One region of the Prauserella oleivorans genome, then DNA from elsewhere that is predicted to be linked to it. Evidence: riboswitches for the same ligand, from Rfam matches in the RefSeq annotation. Region 1 holds a riboswitch; the other holds the start of a gene.
What was found. A riboswitch is a leader RNA that binds a small molecule or an ion and turns the genes downstream of it on or off. The one in region 1 is predicted to bind cobalamin.
Positions count from the first base shown of each region.

Region 2: linked by a shared signal. The riboswitch ahead of ACFSZT_RS05230 (ABC transporter substrate-binding protein) and the one ahead of ACFSZT_RS26115 (putative cobaltochelatase) in region 1 are both predicted to bind cobalamin.

Region 1 is NZ_JBHUNT010000001.1:5,308,835-5,316,005, forward strand. It holds gene ACFSZT_RS26105 (cobyrinate a,c-diamide synthase) at 1-685, opposite strand, end outside; gene cobO (cob(I)yrinic acid a,c-diamide adenosyltransferase) at 679-1,293, opposite strand; gene ACFSZT_RS26115 (putative cobaltochelatase) at 1,325-3,370, opposite strand; adenosylcobalamin (AdoCbl) riboswitch at 3,381-3,534, opposite strand; gene cbiE (precorrin-6y C5,15-methyltransferase (decarboxylating) subunit CbiE) at 3,586-4,812, shown strand; gene cobM (precorrin-4 C(11)-methyltransferase) at 4,809-5,564, shown strand; gene ACFSZT_RS26130 (cobalt-precorrin-5B (C(1))-methyltransferase) at 5,561-6,628, opposite strand; gene ACFSZT_RS26135 (cobalt-precorrin-6A reductase) at 6,640-7,171, shown strand, end outside.
Region 2 is NZ_JBHUNT010000001.1:1,045,356-1,052,526, reverse strand. It holds gene pstB (phosphate ABC transporter ATP-binding protein PstB) at 1-676, shown strand, start outside; gene ACFSZT_RS05240 (ABC transporter ATP-binding protein) at 707-1,522, opposite strand; gene ACFSZT_RS05235 (FecCD family ABC transporter permease) at 1,519-2,550, opposite strand; gene ACFSZT_RS05230 (ABC transporter substrate-binding protein) at 2,547-3,575, opposite strand; cobalamin riboswitch at 3,634-3,817, opposite strand; gene mshD (mycothiol synthase) at 3,815-4,735, opposite strand; gene ACFSZT_RS05220 (response regulator transcription factor) at 4,763-5,515, opposite strand; gene ACFSZT_RS05215 (LmeA family phospholipid-binding protein) at 5,698-6,636, shown strand; gene ACFSZT_RS05210 (TlpA family protein disulfide reductase) at 6,647-7,156, shown strand.

The sequences.
Region 1 (7,171 bases):
CACCCCGCGCCACCCGCACCACGGCGTCGAGATCGACCCCGCCCGCGACCCACTCGGCGAGCTTCGGCAGCAGTCGCCGTGATTCGGGCTCCCGCTCCCCCGCGGGCACCAGGCCGAGGTGCCTGCTGGGCGCGTGGATGTCGTCGCTGCGCCGCAGGGCACCGAGCACGGGGATGCCGGTCGGCGCGAGCGCGGCGCGGATCTCGTCCTCGTGCCGCTGCGAGCCGAGCTTGTTCAGGATCACGCCCGCCAGCTCGATGCGCGGGTCGTAGTGGGCGAAGCCGAGCACGGTCGCGGCGACGCTGCGGCTCGCGGCGCTCGCGTCCACGACGAGGACGACGGGTGCGTCCATCAGCCGCGCGACGTGCGCGGTGGACGCATAGCCCTCCGTGCCGAGCGCGCCGTCGAACAGCCCCATGACGCCCTCGATCACCGCCACCTCGGCGGCGCGGGAACCGTGCAGCAGCAACGGAACGACGCGGTCCTCGCCCTGCAGGAACGGGTCCAGGTTGCGGGCGGGCGTTCCCGTGGCCAGCGCATGGTAGCTCGGGTCGATGAAGTCGGGACCGACCTTGTGTCCCGAGACGGCCGTGCCCCGGCGGCGCAGGGCGGCCATGAGTCCGGTCGCGACGGTCGTCTTGCCGTGTCCCGACCCCGGCGCCGCGATGACGACCCTGGCTACCATTCGATGCCCCGCTGACCCTTCTGGCCCGCGTCCATCGGATGCTTGACCTTGGTCATCTCGGTCACCAGGTCGGCGGCGTCGAGCAGGGCCTGGGGTGCGTTGCGGCCGGTGATCACGACGTGCTGGCGGCCGGGCCGCTCGCGTAACGTGGTGACCACGTCGTCGACGTCGACCCAGCCCCAGTGCAGTGGATAGGTGAACTCGTCCAGCACGTAGAAGTCGTGCCGCTCGCCGGCGAGCCTGCGCTTGATCTCCGCCCAGCCCTCGCGGGCGCTCTCGGCGTGGTCGGCGTCGCTGACCCGCTTGCGGGCCCAGCTCCAGCCCTCGCCCATCTTGTGCCACTCGACCGGGCCGCCCTGGCCGGTCTGCTCGTGCAGGCCGCCGAGCGCGCGGAACGCCGCCTCCTCCCCGACTCGCCACTTGGCCGACTTGACGAACTGGAACACGCCGATGGCCCAGCCCTGATTCCACGCGCGCAGCGCCATGCCGAACGCGGCGGTGGACTTGCCCTTCATCGGCCCGGTGTGGACGGCCAGGATCGGGCGGTTGCGCCGCTGGCGCGTGGTGAGCCCGTCGTCGGGCACGACCCCCGGTTTGCCCTGCGGCATCAGACAGCCCTCCGGTCTCCTGCGGACGTCATCAGGCGGCCCTCCGTTTCACCTCGCGGGTCAGCGCGTCGGCCGCCACCTCACCGAGCGGGACGTGCTCACCACCGAGCCTGGCCGCGAGCCGTGCGGCGAGCCCGAGCCGCATGCGCCCGCTCTCGCAGTCCATCACGACGCTCGACACGCCGGTGCGCGCGAGCAGGTCGGCCGCGGCGTGGGAGCGCGCGACGGCGTCCGTGCCGCTGGTCGCGCGGCCGTCGGTCACCACCACGAGCAGCGGCCTGCGCCTCGGGTCGCGCAAGGCCTCGACGCGCAACACGTCGGCCGCCCTCAGCAGTCCCTCGGCCAAGGGGGTTCGCCCGCCGGTCGGCATCGCCTCGAGCCGGGCCGCCGCCACGTCCACGCTCGCCGTCGGCGGCAGCGCGACCTCCGCGCCCGACGCCCGGAACGTCACCAGGCCGACCTTGTCGCGCCGCTGGTAGGCGTCCAGCAGCAGCGACAGCACCGCGGTCTTGACCTCGCGCATCCGTGCCTTCGCCCCCATCGAGCCGGAAGAGTCCACACAGAACAGCACGAGGTTGCCCTCCCGGCCCTCCCGGCGGGCGTACCGCAGATCGTGCGGCCGGAGCACCAGAGCTGGGCCACCACGGCCGCGTGCTCGCTGATGCGGTGCGGCGGCCCGGACGGTCGCGACCAGGTGCGGCACACCGCCGCGTTCCCCGGCCGGGCGTACCCCGACCGTCCGGCCCCGGTCGCCGACCGCCCGCGAGCGCCGACCGTGCGCACCCGACCCGGTGCCGGAGACGCTGAACAGCCGCGCCCGGTACGGCGTCCCCGCACCGACCTGCCGCTCCCCCGTGTGTCCGCCGTTCCCGTCGCCGTGTCTGCCGTCTGTGTCGCCGTGTCTGCCATCTGTGTCGCCGTGTGCGCCGTTCCCGGGCTCCGGTGCGCCGCCCCCACCATCCGGACCGCCACCATCGGGCCCGTCACCGCCGGGTCCCGGACCACCACCGCCATCCGGACCGTCGCCGTCACCGTCCGGCCCGTCGTCAGGAGGTCCCGGTGTGGGCGGCTGGGCATCACGCAAGGCCTGCTCCAGCTCCTCGGAGTCGATCCCCGGCGCGTCGAACGGGTTACGCCTGCGCCGATGCGGCAGCGCCAGCCGGGCCGCCACGCGGATGTCCTCTGTGGACACGGTGTCGCGGCCGCACCAGGCGGCGTGTGCGGTGGCCGTGCGGGCGGTGACGATGTCGGCGCGCATGCCGTCGACGTCGAACGCCGCGCACACCTCGGCGATCTGCAGCAGCGACTCGTCGGTGAGCGTCACGGACGGCAGGAGGCGCTGCGCGGCGGCGATCTCGGCGGCCAGCGCCGCGTCGGAATCGGCGTAGCCGGCGGCGAAGGCGTCCGGGTCGGACTCGTAGGCCAGCCGCCGCCGTACCACCTCCGCGCGCTCGGCCGCGTCCCGGCTGGAGGCGACCTCGACGGTGAGCCCGAAGCGGTCCAGCAACTGCGGCCGCAGCTCACCTTCCTCCGGGTTCATGGTTCCGATGAGGACGAATCGGGCCGCGTGCGACACCGAGACACCCTCGCGCTCCACGGTCACCCTGCCCATCGCCGCGGCGTCGAGCAGCGTGTCGACGAGGTGGTCGTGCAGCAGGTTGACCTCGTCGACGTACAGCAGGCCACGATGCGCGCCCGCCAGCAGGCCCGGCTGGAAGTCGGTGACGCCGTCGCGCAGGGCACGTTCCAGGTCGAGCGAGCCGACCACGCGCTCCTCCGCGGCACCCACGGGCAGTTCGACGAGCCGGGCCGGCCGCCGGTGCGCGGCCGGGTCCGTGGCGTGCGGGCCGTCGGGGCAGCCGGGATCGGGCCGGGCGGGGTCGCACGAGAAGCGGCAGCCGTCCACCACGTCGACGTCGGGCAGCAGGCCCGCCAGCGCGCGCACCATGGTCGATTTCGCGGTGCCCTTCTCGCCGCGCACCAGCACTCCGCCGATGGCGGGCGAGATGGCGCACAGCACGAGAGCCAACCGCAGCTCGCCCATTCCGACGACTGCCGTGAACGGGTACGGCCGCATCCGCACACTCCCTTGCTCGACGGTGGGTGTCCTCGCCCACGCTGCGCCAGCACGACAAGGCGACCACCGAAGCTCTGACTCCTGGCCCGACAGACCAGTCACAGTGGCGGGACCGTCCCGGATTCGCACCGGGTTCCACGACGATCGCGGTGCGATCATCGCACACGTTCCACCGGCCTCAGGTGTTCGCCACGACACAGCTACCGTGCGTGGACGTGACGATCGTGGTGGTGGGCATCGGCGCCGACGGGTGGGCTGGGCTGCCGGAATCCGCTCGCGCCGAGGTGCGGGCGTGCGACGTGCTGTTCGGCGGACGCAGACAGCTTGACCTGGTGCCGGACGGCCCGTACGAGAAACACGCGTGGCCGAGCCCGTTGCTGCCCGCGCTCGACGGCCTGCTGGCCGAGCACGCCGGGCGCCGCGTCGGTGTCCTCGCCAGCGGCGATCCGCTGCTGTCCGGGATCGGCGGCACGCTGGTGCGAAGGCTGGGCGCCGAGCGGGTGCGGGTGCTGCCCGCCGTGTCGTCGGTGGCGCTGGCACGCGCCCGGCTGGGCTGGACCGCCGAGGAGACCGAGGTGGTGAGCGCCGTCGGCCGCGACGTGCACCGCGTGCTGCGGGCCGTCGCGCCGGGGCGGCGGCTGCTCGTGCTCAGCGCGGGTGCCGACACGCCCGCTCGCGTCGCCGCGCTGCTGACCGACCGCGGCTACGGTGCGAGCAGGCTCGCCGTGCTCGAGGAGCTCGGCGGGCCGGACGAACAGCGCCGCGACGGCACAGCCCGCGACTGGCCGCACGCGCCCGGCGCGCCGCTGAACGTGCTCGCCGTCGAGTGCGCGGGCGGGCCCGCGTTCTCCCTGCTCGCCGGGCTACCCGACGACGCCTTCGAGCACGACGGCCAGCTCACCAAACGCGATGTGCGCGCCACCGCCCTCGCCCGGCTCGCGCCGCTGCCCGGCGAGCTGCTGTGGGACGTCGGCGCCGGGGCGGGCAGCATCGCCGTCGAGTGGTGCCGCGCGCACCCGGCCAATCGCGCGGTGGCCGTCGAGTCGCGGCCCGACCGCGCCGAGCGCATCGGCCGCAACGCCGCCCTGCTGGGGGTGCCGGACATCCGCGTGGTCACCGGCGCGGCACCGGAGGCGCTCACCGGGCTGCCCGAGCCGGACGCGGTGTTCGTCGGCGGCGGCGTCAGCGCGCCCGGGGTCCTCTCCGCGTGCTGGCAGGCGCTACGTCCGGGCGGCCGGCTCGTCGCCCACGCCGTGACGCTCGAGGCCGAGCAGGCACTCACGCGCGGCCACGCCGAGCACGGCGGCGAGCTGACCCGCATCTCGGTCGAGCACGCCGCACCGCTCGGCGGCCTCACCGGCTGGACCCCCGCCCGCACCGTGACGCAGTGGACCGTCACGAAACCGCCGACCGTCGACCACAGTGGAGTGACCAAGCAGTGACCGTGCATTTCATCGGCGCCGGCCCGGGCGCCGCCGACCTCATCACCGTGCGCGGGCAGCAGCTGCTCGCCCGCTGCGCCGTGTGCCTCTACCCGGGGAGCCTCACGCCCGCCGATCTGCTCGCGCACTGCCCACCGGACGCGCGCCTCGTCGACACGGCCGACCTCACGCTGGACGAGATCGTCGCCGAGCTGGTGGGCGCGCACGAGGCCGGCGCCGACGTGGCGCGGCTCTGCTCCGGTGACCCGGCCGTCTACAGCGCCGTCGCCGAGCAGATGCGCAGACTCGACGCGGCCGGGGTGCCCTACGACGTCACTCCCGGCGTGCCCGCGTTCGCCGCCGCCGCCGCGACGCTCAAGCGCGAACTGACCGTCCCGACCGTCGGCCAGAGCGTGATCCTCACGCGCACCCAGGCCCGCTCGACCGCCATGCCCGAGGGCGAGGACCTCGCCACCCTCGGCAAGTCCGGCGCCACGCTGGCCCTGCACCTCGCGGTGAACCGGATCGAGCAGGTGGTGGCCGAGCTCCTGCCGCACTACGGCGCCGACTGCCCCGCCGCGGTGGTGGCCCAGGCCAGCCAGCCCGGCGAGACCGTGCTGCGCGGCACGCTCGGCGACATCGCCGCCCAGGTCCGCGAGGCGGGCATCACGCGGGCGGCGATGATCCTCGTCGGCCGGGTGCTCGCCGCCGAGAACTTCCCGGACAGCTTCCTGTACTCGGCGAGCCGGGAACGCAGCGCACGCGGCAGCTAACCGGCGCGCCCCACGATCGTGCCCGCGCGGTCGATGGCCACGACGTCGACCTCGACCGGAGCATCCCCGAGCACCTCCGCCGCCTGCCGGCGCGCCCGCTCGGCGACCAGCTCGCCCAGCGCCAGCCCCTCGGCGTGGGCGAGCTCCAGCGCGTGCAATGCCGTGTTGGCGTCCCGGATCGGCCCGGCCAGCTGGGGGTGTCCGGCGTCCGCGGCGAGTCCGGCGAGCAGTCCGAGATCGACCTGGGAACGCTTGGAGTGCAGGTCGAGGTAGCCGGCGGCGAGTTTGGACAGCTTCGCGAACCCGCCGGCCAGGGTCAGCCTCGGCACGGGATGCCGCCGCAGGTACTTGAGCACCGCGCCCACGAAGTCGCCCATGTCGAGCAACGCCGTCTCGGGCAACCCGTACAGCTCGGTGACCACGCGTTCCGACGTCGAGCCGACCGCGCCGGCCACGTGCCGGTGTCCCAGCGCCCGCGCGACGTCCACGCCGCGGCGGATGCTGTCGATCCACGCCGAGCACGAGTACGGCACCACGACGCCGGTCGTGCCCAGCACGGAGAGCCCGCCGACGATGCCCAGCCGGGGGTTCCACGTGTGCCGCGCCATCTCCTCACCGTGCGGGATGGCGATCTCCACCACCACGTCGCCGGACCCGCCGTGGGCCGCCGCGACACGCTGCACCGCCTCGGTCATCAGCCTGCGTGGCACCGGGTTGATCGCGGGCTCCCCGACCTCCAGCGGCAGCCCCGGCAGCGTGATCGTTCCCACGCCCGGGCCCGCGCGGAACGTCACGCCGCTGCCTGTCGCTGCCGGGGTCACGGTGGCGACGACGAGCGCCCCGTGGGTGACGTCCGGATCGTCGCCCGCGTCCTTGACCACGCCCGCGCTCGCGCGGCCGTCGCCGAGCTCCTCGGTAGCGAGCGCGAACGCGGGCCGCCTGCCCTTGGGCAGCAGCACCTCGACCGGGTCGGGGAACTCACCGGTCAGCAGCGCGGTGTAGGCGGCGGTGGTCGAGGCCGTCGCGCACGCGCCCGTCGTCCAGCCGTAGCGAAGTTCGGTCACACTGTCTCTCCATGGGAAGTATCGCCCCGCGGGTGCTCATCCTCGGCGGCACCTCCGAGGCCCGGGCGCTCGCCGCCGGTCTCGCCGGGCACGGCGTGCCGGTGACGTCGTCCCTCGCCGGTCGCGTGGCCAGGCCCCGGCTGCCCGAGGGTGACGTCCGCATCGGCGGCTTCGGCGGTCCGGACGGCCTCGCGCGGTGGCTCGCCGACGAGGGAGTCGCCGCCGTGGTCGACGCCACGCACCCCTTCGCCGAGCGGATCTCCGTCTCCGCCGCGCTCGCCACCCAGCGTGCCGGGGTGCCGCTGCTCCGGCTCGAACGCCCCGGCTGGCAGGCGGGCCCCGGCGACGACTGGCGCTGGGCCGACACCCTCGACGACGCCGCCGCGCTGCTGCCCGACCTCGGCACCCGCGTGTTCCTCACGAGCGGTCGGCAGGGCCTCGCCGCGTTCGCCCACCTCGACGCGCTCTGGTTTCTCGCGCGCTGCGTCGACCCGCCGGAACCCCCGCTGCCCCGCCACCTCGAGGTACTGCTCAGCCGCGGTC
Region 2 (7,171 bases), 4.3 Mb from region 1:
GATCGGACCCTCGGGGTGCGGCAAGTCGACGTTCCTGCGCACGCTCAACCGGATGCACGAGCTCGTGCCGGGCGCGCGGGTGGAAGGCTCGATCGTCATGGACGACGACGACCTGTACGGCCCGGGCGTCGACCCGGTGAACGTGCGGCGGCAGATCGGCATGGTGTTCCAGCGGCCCAACCCGTTCCCGACGATGTCGATCTACGACAACGTCGCCGCCGGGCTGAAGCTGAACAACCGGCGGATGAAGAAGTCCGAGATGGACGACCTGGTGGAGGGGTCGCTGCGGGCGGCCAACCTCTGGGAGGAGGTCAAGGACCGGCTCGCCAAGCCCGGCTCCGGCCTCTCCGGCGGTCAGCAGCAGCGGCTGTGCATCGCGCGGGCCATCGCCGTCCAGCCCGACGTGCTGCTGATGGACGAGCCGTGCTCGGCGCTCGACCCGATCTCCACGCAGGCCATCGAGGACCTGATGCTGGAGCTCAAGGCCAACTACACGATCGTCATCGTCACGCACAACATGCAGCAGGCGGCCCGCGTCAGCGACGTGACCGGCTTCTTCAACCTGCAGGGCGTGGGCAAGCCCGGTGAGCTCGTGGAGATCGACGAGACCACCAAGATCTTCTCCACCCCGAGCAAGAAGGCCACGGAGGACTACATCTCCGGCCGCTTCGGCTGATTCGGGACGTCTTCAGGACGTTCAGGACGTTCAGGACGTCGCCCTCCGGCGGGGTCGGCAGCGTCGCCGCTCCGGCCGGACCGGTCCTCGCACGAACCGGACGTGCGGATATCCCTCCGGCTGCCGGGTCACCTCCGCAGCCACGCCGTACACGCGGGCGATGAGCTCCTCGGTGAGCACCTCACCCGGCGGTCCGGCGGCCACCACGCTGCCCGTGTCGAGCACCACGATCCGGTCGCAGTACATCGCCGCCAGATTCAGGTCGTGCAACGCCACCACGGTCGTCACCGGCAGGCCCGCGAGCAGGTCCAGCAGCTCGAACTGATGCTGGATGTCGAGGTGGTTGGTCGGCTCGTCCAGCAGCAGCTCGCGCGGCCGCTGCGCGAGCGCCCTGGCGATCTGGGCGCGTTGCCGTTCACCACCGGAGAGCGTCTGCCACCGCCGGTGCGCCTTGCCGGCCAGCCCGGTGTGCTCGAGCGCCGCCCACACGGCCGCCTCGTCCTCCGCCGACGCCGGCGACCAGGCCCGGCGATGCGGGATCCGGCCCAGCCGCACCACGTCGAGCACGGTGAGCGGCACCTGCGTGTCGGCCTGCTGCTCGACCACCGCCACCCGGCGGGCGAGCGTGCGACGGCCGACGTCGTCCAGCGGTTCGCCGTCGAGCGTCACCACCCCGGACGTCGGCGCGAGCACTCCGGCGAGCACCCGCAGCAACGTCGACTTCCCGGAGCCGTTCGGCCCGAGCACGCCGACGGTGGCGCCGGGCTCCGGGGCGATGGTCACGCCGTCGAGCACCAGCCGACCACCGAGGGTGCGGGTGACCCGGTGCGCCATGAGACCGCTCATCGCGCGCCTCGCGAGCGGTAGAGGATCAGCACGAACGCGGGCACGCCGATCAGCGCGGTCACCACGCCGACCGGCACCTCCTGCGGCTCCAGCACCGTCCGCGCCACGGTGTCGACCCAGACGAGCAGCACCGCACCCGCCAGCGCGCTTACCGGCAGTAGCGTCGCGTGGTTCGGCCCGACCAGGGCACGGGCGGCGTGCGGCAGGACCAGCCCGACGAATCCGACCGCCCCCACCGAGCTGACCAGCACCGCGGTGAGCAGCGCGGTCACGCACAGCAGCACCAGCCGCGTCCGCGCGACCGGCACTCCGAGCGTCGCGGCGGCGTCCTCCCCGAACGCGAACGCGTCCAGCGAGCGGGCGTACCCACCACACACCAGCAGCGTCGCCACCAGCACCGACGCGCACGTGACCATCTCCGGCCAGCCCGCGTTGCTCAGCGAGCCCAGCAGCCAGAACAGCACGCCGCGCGTGGTCTCGGCATCGGCCGACGTGAGCACGATGAACGACGTCAGCGCCGAGAACAGCTGCATCACGGCCACCCCGGAGAGCACGACCCGGTCGGTGGTGCCTCCGAGGGTGTGGCTCAGTGCGAGGACCAGCGCGAACGACCCGACGGCGCCGAGGAAGGCCCCGGCCGACAGCGACAGCACGCCGCCACCGGCTCCGAGCACCACCACGAGCACGGCCCCCGTCGAGGCGCCGGAGGACACCCCGAGCACGAACGGGTCGGCCAGCGGGTTGCGCAGCAGCGACTGCATGATCGCGCCGCACACGGCCAGCCCGGCACCACACACCGCCGCGAGCAACGTCCTGGGCAACCGCAGGTTCCACACGATGCCGTCCCGGAGCACCGACAGGGCCGACTCGCCCACCCCGAGCCGCGCGGCCACGGCGGACCACACGTCACCGACCCGGATGTCCGCGGGACCGATCGTGATGGCCACGGCGACCGACGCCACCAGCACCGCGGCTCCGCCGAGCAGCAGGACCGGCGACGCGACGCGCGAGGCCTGCCGGACGCTCACCTGGCGAGCCCGAACTCGCGCAGCTTGCTCGCCAGCTCCTCCACGCCATCGACCGTGCGGATCGTCGGGTTCATCGCCTGCCCGCTCAGCAGGACGTAGCGTTTGTGCCGGACGGCGTCCAGGTCGCGCGTCACCGGGTGCGACTCGAGGAACTCGATCTTGGCGGCCGCCGATTCGGCGGTCTGCGACCTGCGGGTAAGGTCACCGATCACCAGCACGTCGGGATCCCGCTCGGCGACGGTCTCCCAGCTGATCTGCGGCCACTCGTCGTGCGTGTCGTCGAAGACGTTCCTCGCACCGACGGCCTCCGTCATGATGCCGGGCGCGCCGCAGCACCCCGCCAGATACGGCGAGTCGGAGTTGGCGAACCAGTACAGCAGCGTCACCCCGGACGCGTCGAGCCCGGCCGTGGCCCGGTGGAGCCGCCCGCGCAGGTCGGAGACCAGCCGCTCGCCGCGTTCCTCCACGCCGAACAGCCTCGCCAGCTCACGGATCTCGCGGTAGATCGTCTCCATCGTCAGCGGCGTACCGCGGCGGCCGTCGCCTCCTCCGCTGTTGTCCTTCACGCAGTCGGCCGGGGAGAGGTAGCTCGGCACCCCGAACTCGGCGAACCGCTCGCGCGTGGCGACGCCGCCCACCCCGAGCGTCGAGGCGAAGGACGCCGTGACGAAGTCGGGCTCGGCTTCGAGCACGGCCTCAAACGACGGCATGTTGTCGGCCAGCCTCGGCACGCGCGCGTTGGCCTCGGCGAGGTCGGGGCGGACCGGATCGGTCCAGGTGGCCGTGCCCGCGAGCCGGTCGCCGAGGCCGAGCGCGAGCAGGATCTCGGTGCTGCCCTGGTTCAGCGACACGACGCGCCGCGGCGGCGCCTCGACGCGGGTGGGCAAGCCGCAGTTGGCGACCGTGCGGGGGTAGCCCGGCGCCGCCTGCCGAGCCGTGGGGCCGGCGGCGGCTCCGCACCCGGCGAGCGGGAGCAGCACGGCGAGAAGGGCGGCGATCAAGGACGTGGTGCGGTGCAGCGGCACGGACGTTCCTCTGCGTCGGCGGGCCCAAACGCGGAGCCCGAAGCGGACAGCGACTTCCGGCACAAGACCGGTGCCAGCAGGTCTTCGGACTCGGGATCGTCCGGACGGGACGCCTTCCCAGACCGAGTCCAGTGGCGTGCTGTCCCGCCCGTCCCCCTCACCGCTGCGCGTCAGTTCCGGATTCGCACCGGATTTCCTGACTCACGACGTGCGTGAGTACGACTGGCGGCGCGACGCTATCACGCCGCGGCGTCACCGGTGGCGTACTGCACGTCGACCTCGTGCCGCTCGAAACCGAGCCTGCGGTAGACGGCGACGGCGGGCGCGTTGTCGCCCTCGACGTAGAGGATCACCTGGCGCAGGCCACGCTCGCGCAGGTAGCGCAGGCCGGCCAGGGTCAGGGCCCGGCCGAGGCCGCCGCCCTGGGCGGCCGGGTCCACGCCGACCACGTACACCTCGCCCACCGGCTCACCGCCGAACCGCTCCGGGTTGGGCGGGTGGACCTTGGTCCAGTGGAAGCCGACGACCCGGCCCTCGGCGTTCTCGGCGAGGAAGAAGCCGTCGGCGTCGAACCAGCTCTGCGATTCGGCCTCGGTGAGCTGCTCGACGGTGAACGTGCCCTGCTCGGGGTGCCAGTCGAAGGCACGCCTGTTGACGTCGATGACGGCCTGCTCGTCCTTGCCCGGAACGAACGTCCGCAGCGAGACGCCCCTTGGTGGGGTGGGCTCCGGCCAGTCTGCGCCCTCGGAGTCGACCCGCATCACCAGCAGTTCCCTGGCCCTCGCGAGCCCGAACCGCTCGGCCAGCCGGGCGGCCGCCGGGTGGTCGCCGTGCGCCCATACCCGCAGGTTGGCGGGCACCTCCGCGAGCAGCGCCTCGACGAGGCGGGCACCGTACCCCCGGCGCCGGTGGTCCGGATGCACGATCAGTTCGGCGACCTGCCTGCCGAAGGCGTCACCGCCCGGGTCGAGGTGGACCACGCCGACGAGCTCGCCGGCGACCGCGCCCAGCAGGTAGCGCCCGCCGCGGAACTCGCCGGGCAGTTCGCCTCCCGGTTCGATCTCGGGCCGGCCGTCGGTCTTCCTCGCCGCAGACAACAACGCGCGCACCGCTCGGGTGCGCGCGTCGTCGAGGTCGTCCACCCACGCCAGTTCCAGCATGGGTTCAGGCTAATCGCCCGGCCGGGGTCAGCGGTTGGAGTACTCCGTGACCTCCACGGACTCGGGCACGGCCGGGGTGCCGCCCTTGACCGGTCCGGTGCTCTTCGCCGGGCGCTCGAACTTGTAGCCGACGTTGCGCACGGTGCCGATCATCTGCTCGTGCTCGGGGCCGAGCTTCGCGCGCAGCCGCCGCACGTGCACGTCGACGGTCCGGGTGCCACCGAAGAAGTCGTAGCCCCAGACCTCCTGCAGCAGCTGGGCGCGGGTGAACACCCGGCCCGCGTGCTGCGCGAGGTACTTGAGCAGCTCGAACTCCTTGTAGGTGAGCTCGAGCGTGCGCCGCTTCAGCCGCGCCGTGTAGGTCGCCTCGTCGATCACGAGGTCGCCCACCCGCAGCTCGGCGTCCACCTGGGTGGTGGCGCCGTCCTTGGTGGTCGCCAGCCGCAGCCGGGCGTCCACCTCGGCCGGGCCAGCCGTGGGGAGCAGGATGTCGTCGGTGCGCCATTCCGCGCTGACCGCCACGAGGCCGCCTTCGCCGACGACCGCGATGACCGGGGTCGTCGCGTCCTCGTCGCCGGCGCCCTTCAGCAACCGGCTCAGGCTCTTGGCCGACGCCAGGTCCGTGCGTGCGTCGAGCAGAATGACGTCACGGTGGCCGGCGTCGAGCAGCGCGGTGACCTCGGGCGCCCGCACGCGTACGGTGTGCGGGAGCAGGTCGAGAGCGGGTAGTACCGAGGTGGCATCGGATTCCGGAGTGAGTACCAGCAAGTCCAGGCTCATCGCCACCGCCTCACGTGTTTTCGATCGCCTCGAGTCGGACTCGGGCAGGTCGTCAGTGAGAATAACCCGCGGTGGTGTGACATGTCTGCTGTCGTGAAACGGGCATCACACCCTTTCGCACACAGTTGTGCACCCGCCGGAACCATGACGTAACAGATCGGAAGCGGATTGTGAGCAATGCTGTGACCCAGCAAGCCCGGTCACCTCGACGGCGCTCCGGACGCCGGGCCCGCAGGCTCATCACGGTGTTGATCGTGCTGGCCGGCCTCCTCGTCGGTGCGGACTTCGCGGCGGCGGCGTTCGCCGAGCACACCGTTTCCCAGAAGGCGCGCGAGCAACTGGGGCTGCGCGACGATCCGGCGGTCACGATCCATGGCTTCCCGTTCGCCACCCAGGCCATCTCGGGCGAGTACGACCACATCAGCGTGTCCGCCCAAGGTGTGCAGGTGCAGGACATCCTGTCGGACGTCGCCGTCCGCGCCGAGCTGCGCGACGTCACGGCACCGCTGTCCGACCTCACGGCGGGCAACGTCGAGAACATCAACATCGGCGACCTCGAAGGCCAGGTCACGCTGAAGGCGAGCGACATCAACCAGGTCAAGCCGCTGCACAACATCAAGGACCTGCAGATCGAGCCGTCGTCGGAGTCCTACGTCCGCAACGGCGAGGGCTCGGGCAACGACACCGGCGGCTCCGGTGACTCCGACGGCTCCGGCGGCTCGGGCGACTCGGGAGGGTCCGGCGACTCCGGGGATTCCGGCGAGTCGGGTGAGTCCGGCGAGTCCGGTGAGTCCGACGACAGCACCGCGGGAGTCCGGCTGTCGGGCAAGGTGCAGATCGCGGGCGAGGAGGTGGAGATCTTCGCCTTCGCGATGATCCAGCTGGACGGCACGACCATCAAGATCACCCCGCACCGGCTGCAGTTCGGGAATGACCAGGAGACGACGGTCGTTCCCCAGGCTGTGCAGCAACAGCTGTTGCCGAACTTCGAGGCGGACATCAACGCGGGCGACCTGCCCTTCACGGTCACCCCCACGGCGGTCACGGTGGCGCCCGGCTCGATCACACTGAAGGGCGAGGCGAAGAACGTCACCTTCGCCGGTGCCGACTCCGCTCAGTAGGGGACGTGTGGTGACAGGTCTGGTCGTGCTGCTGGTCACGCTGGTGGCCGGGCTGGTCGTCGGGGTGGCGATGCGCCGCCGCGACGGCCGCATACGCCTGACCGGAACGGCAGACACGGCTACCGGAACGGCAGACACGGCTACGCGAACGGCAGACACGGCTACCGGAACGGCGGACACTCTGCCCGCGGCCGTCGCCGAGGTTCTGGACGGCGACGCCGTGACACTGGTCCAGATCTCCACCACGTTCTGCGCGCCGTGCCGGCAGACGCGGGCACTGCTCTCGCACCTCGCCGAGCGCACCGAGGGCCTGCGGCACGTCGACCTCGACGTCACCGACCGGCCACACGTCGCCCACGACCTCGGCGTGCTGCGCACCCCGACGACCATCGCCTACGCGCCGCAGGGGCGGGAGCTGCTGCGGGTCGGCGGCGTCCCGAAGAGCGCCGAGCTGCTCGCGGCGCTCGAACCGCACCTCGTCCCACAGACTGAACGCGGTTCCCGCGATCAGGGAGCCTAGGTAGGCTGATCACCG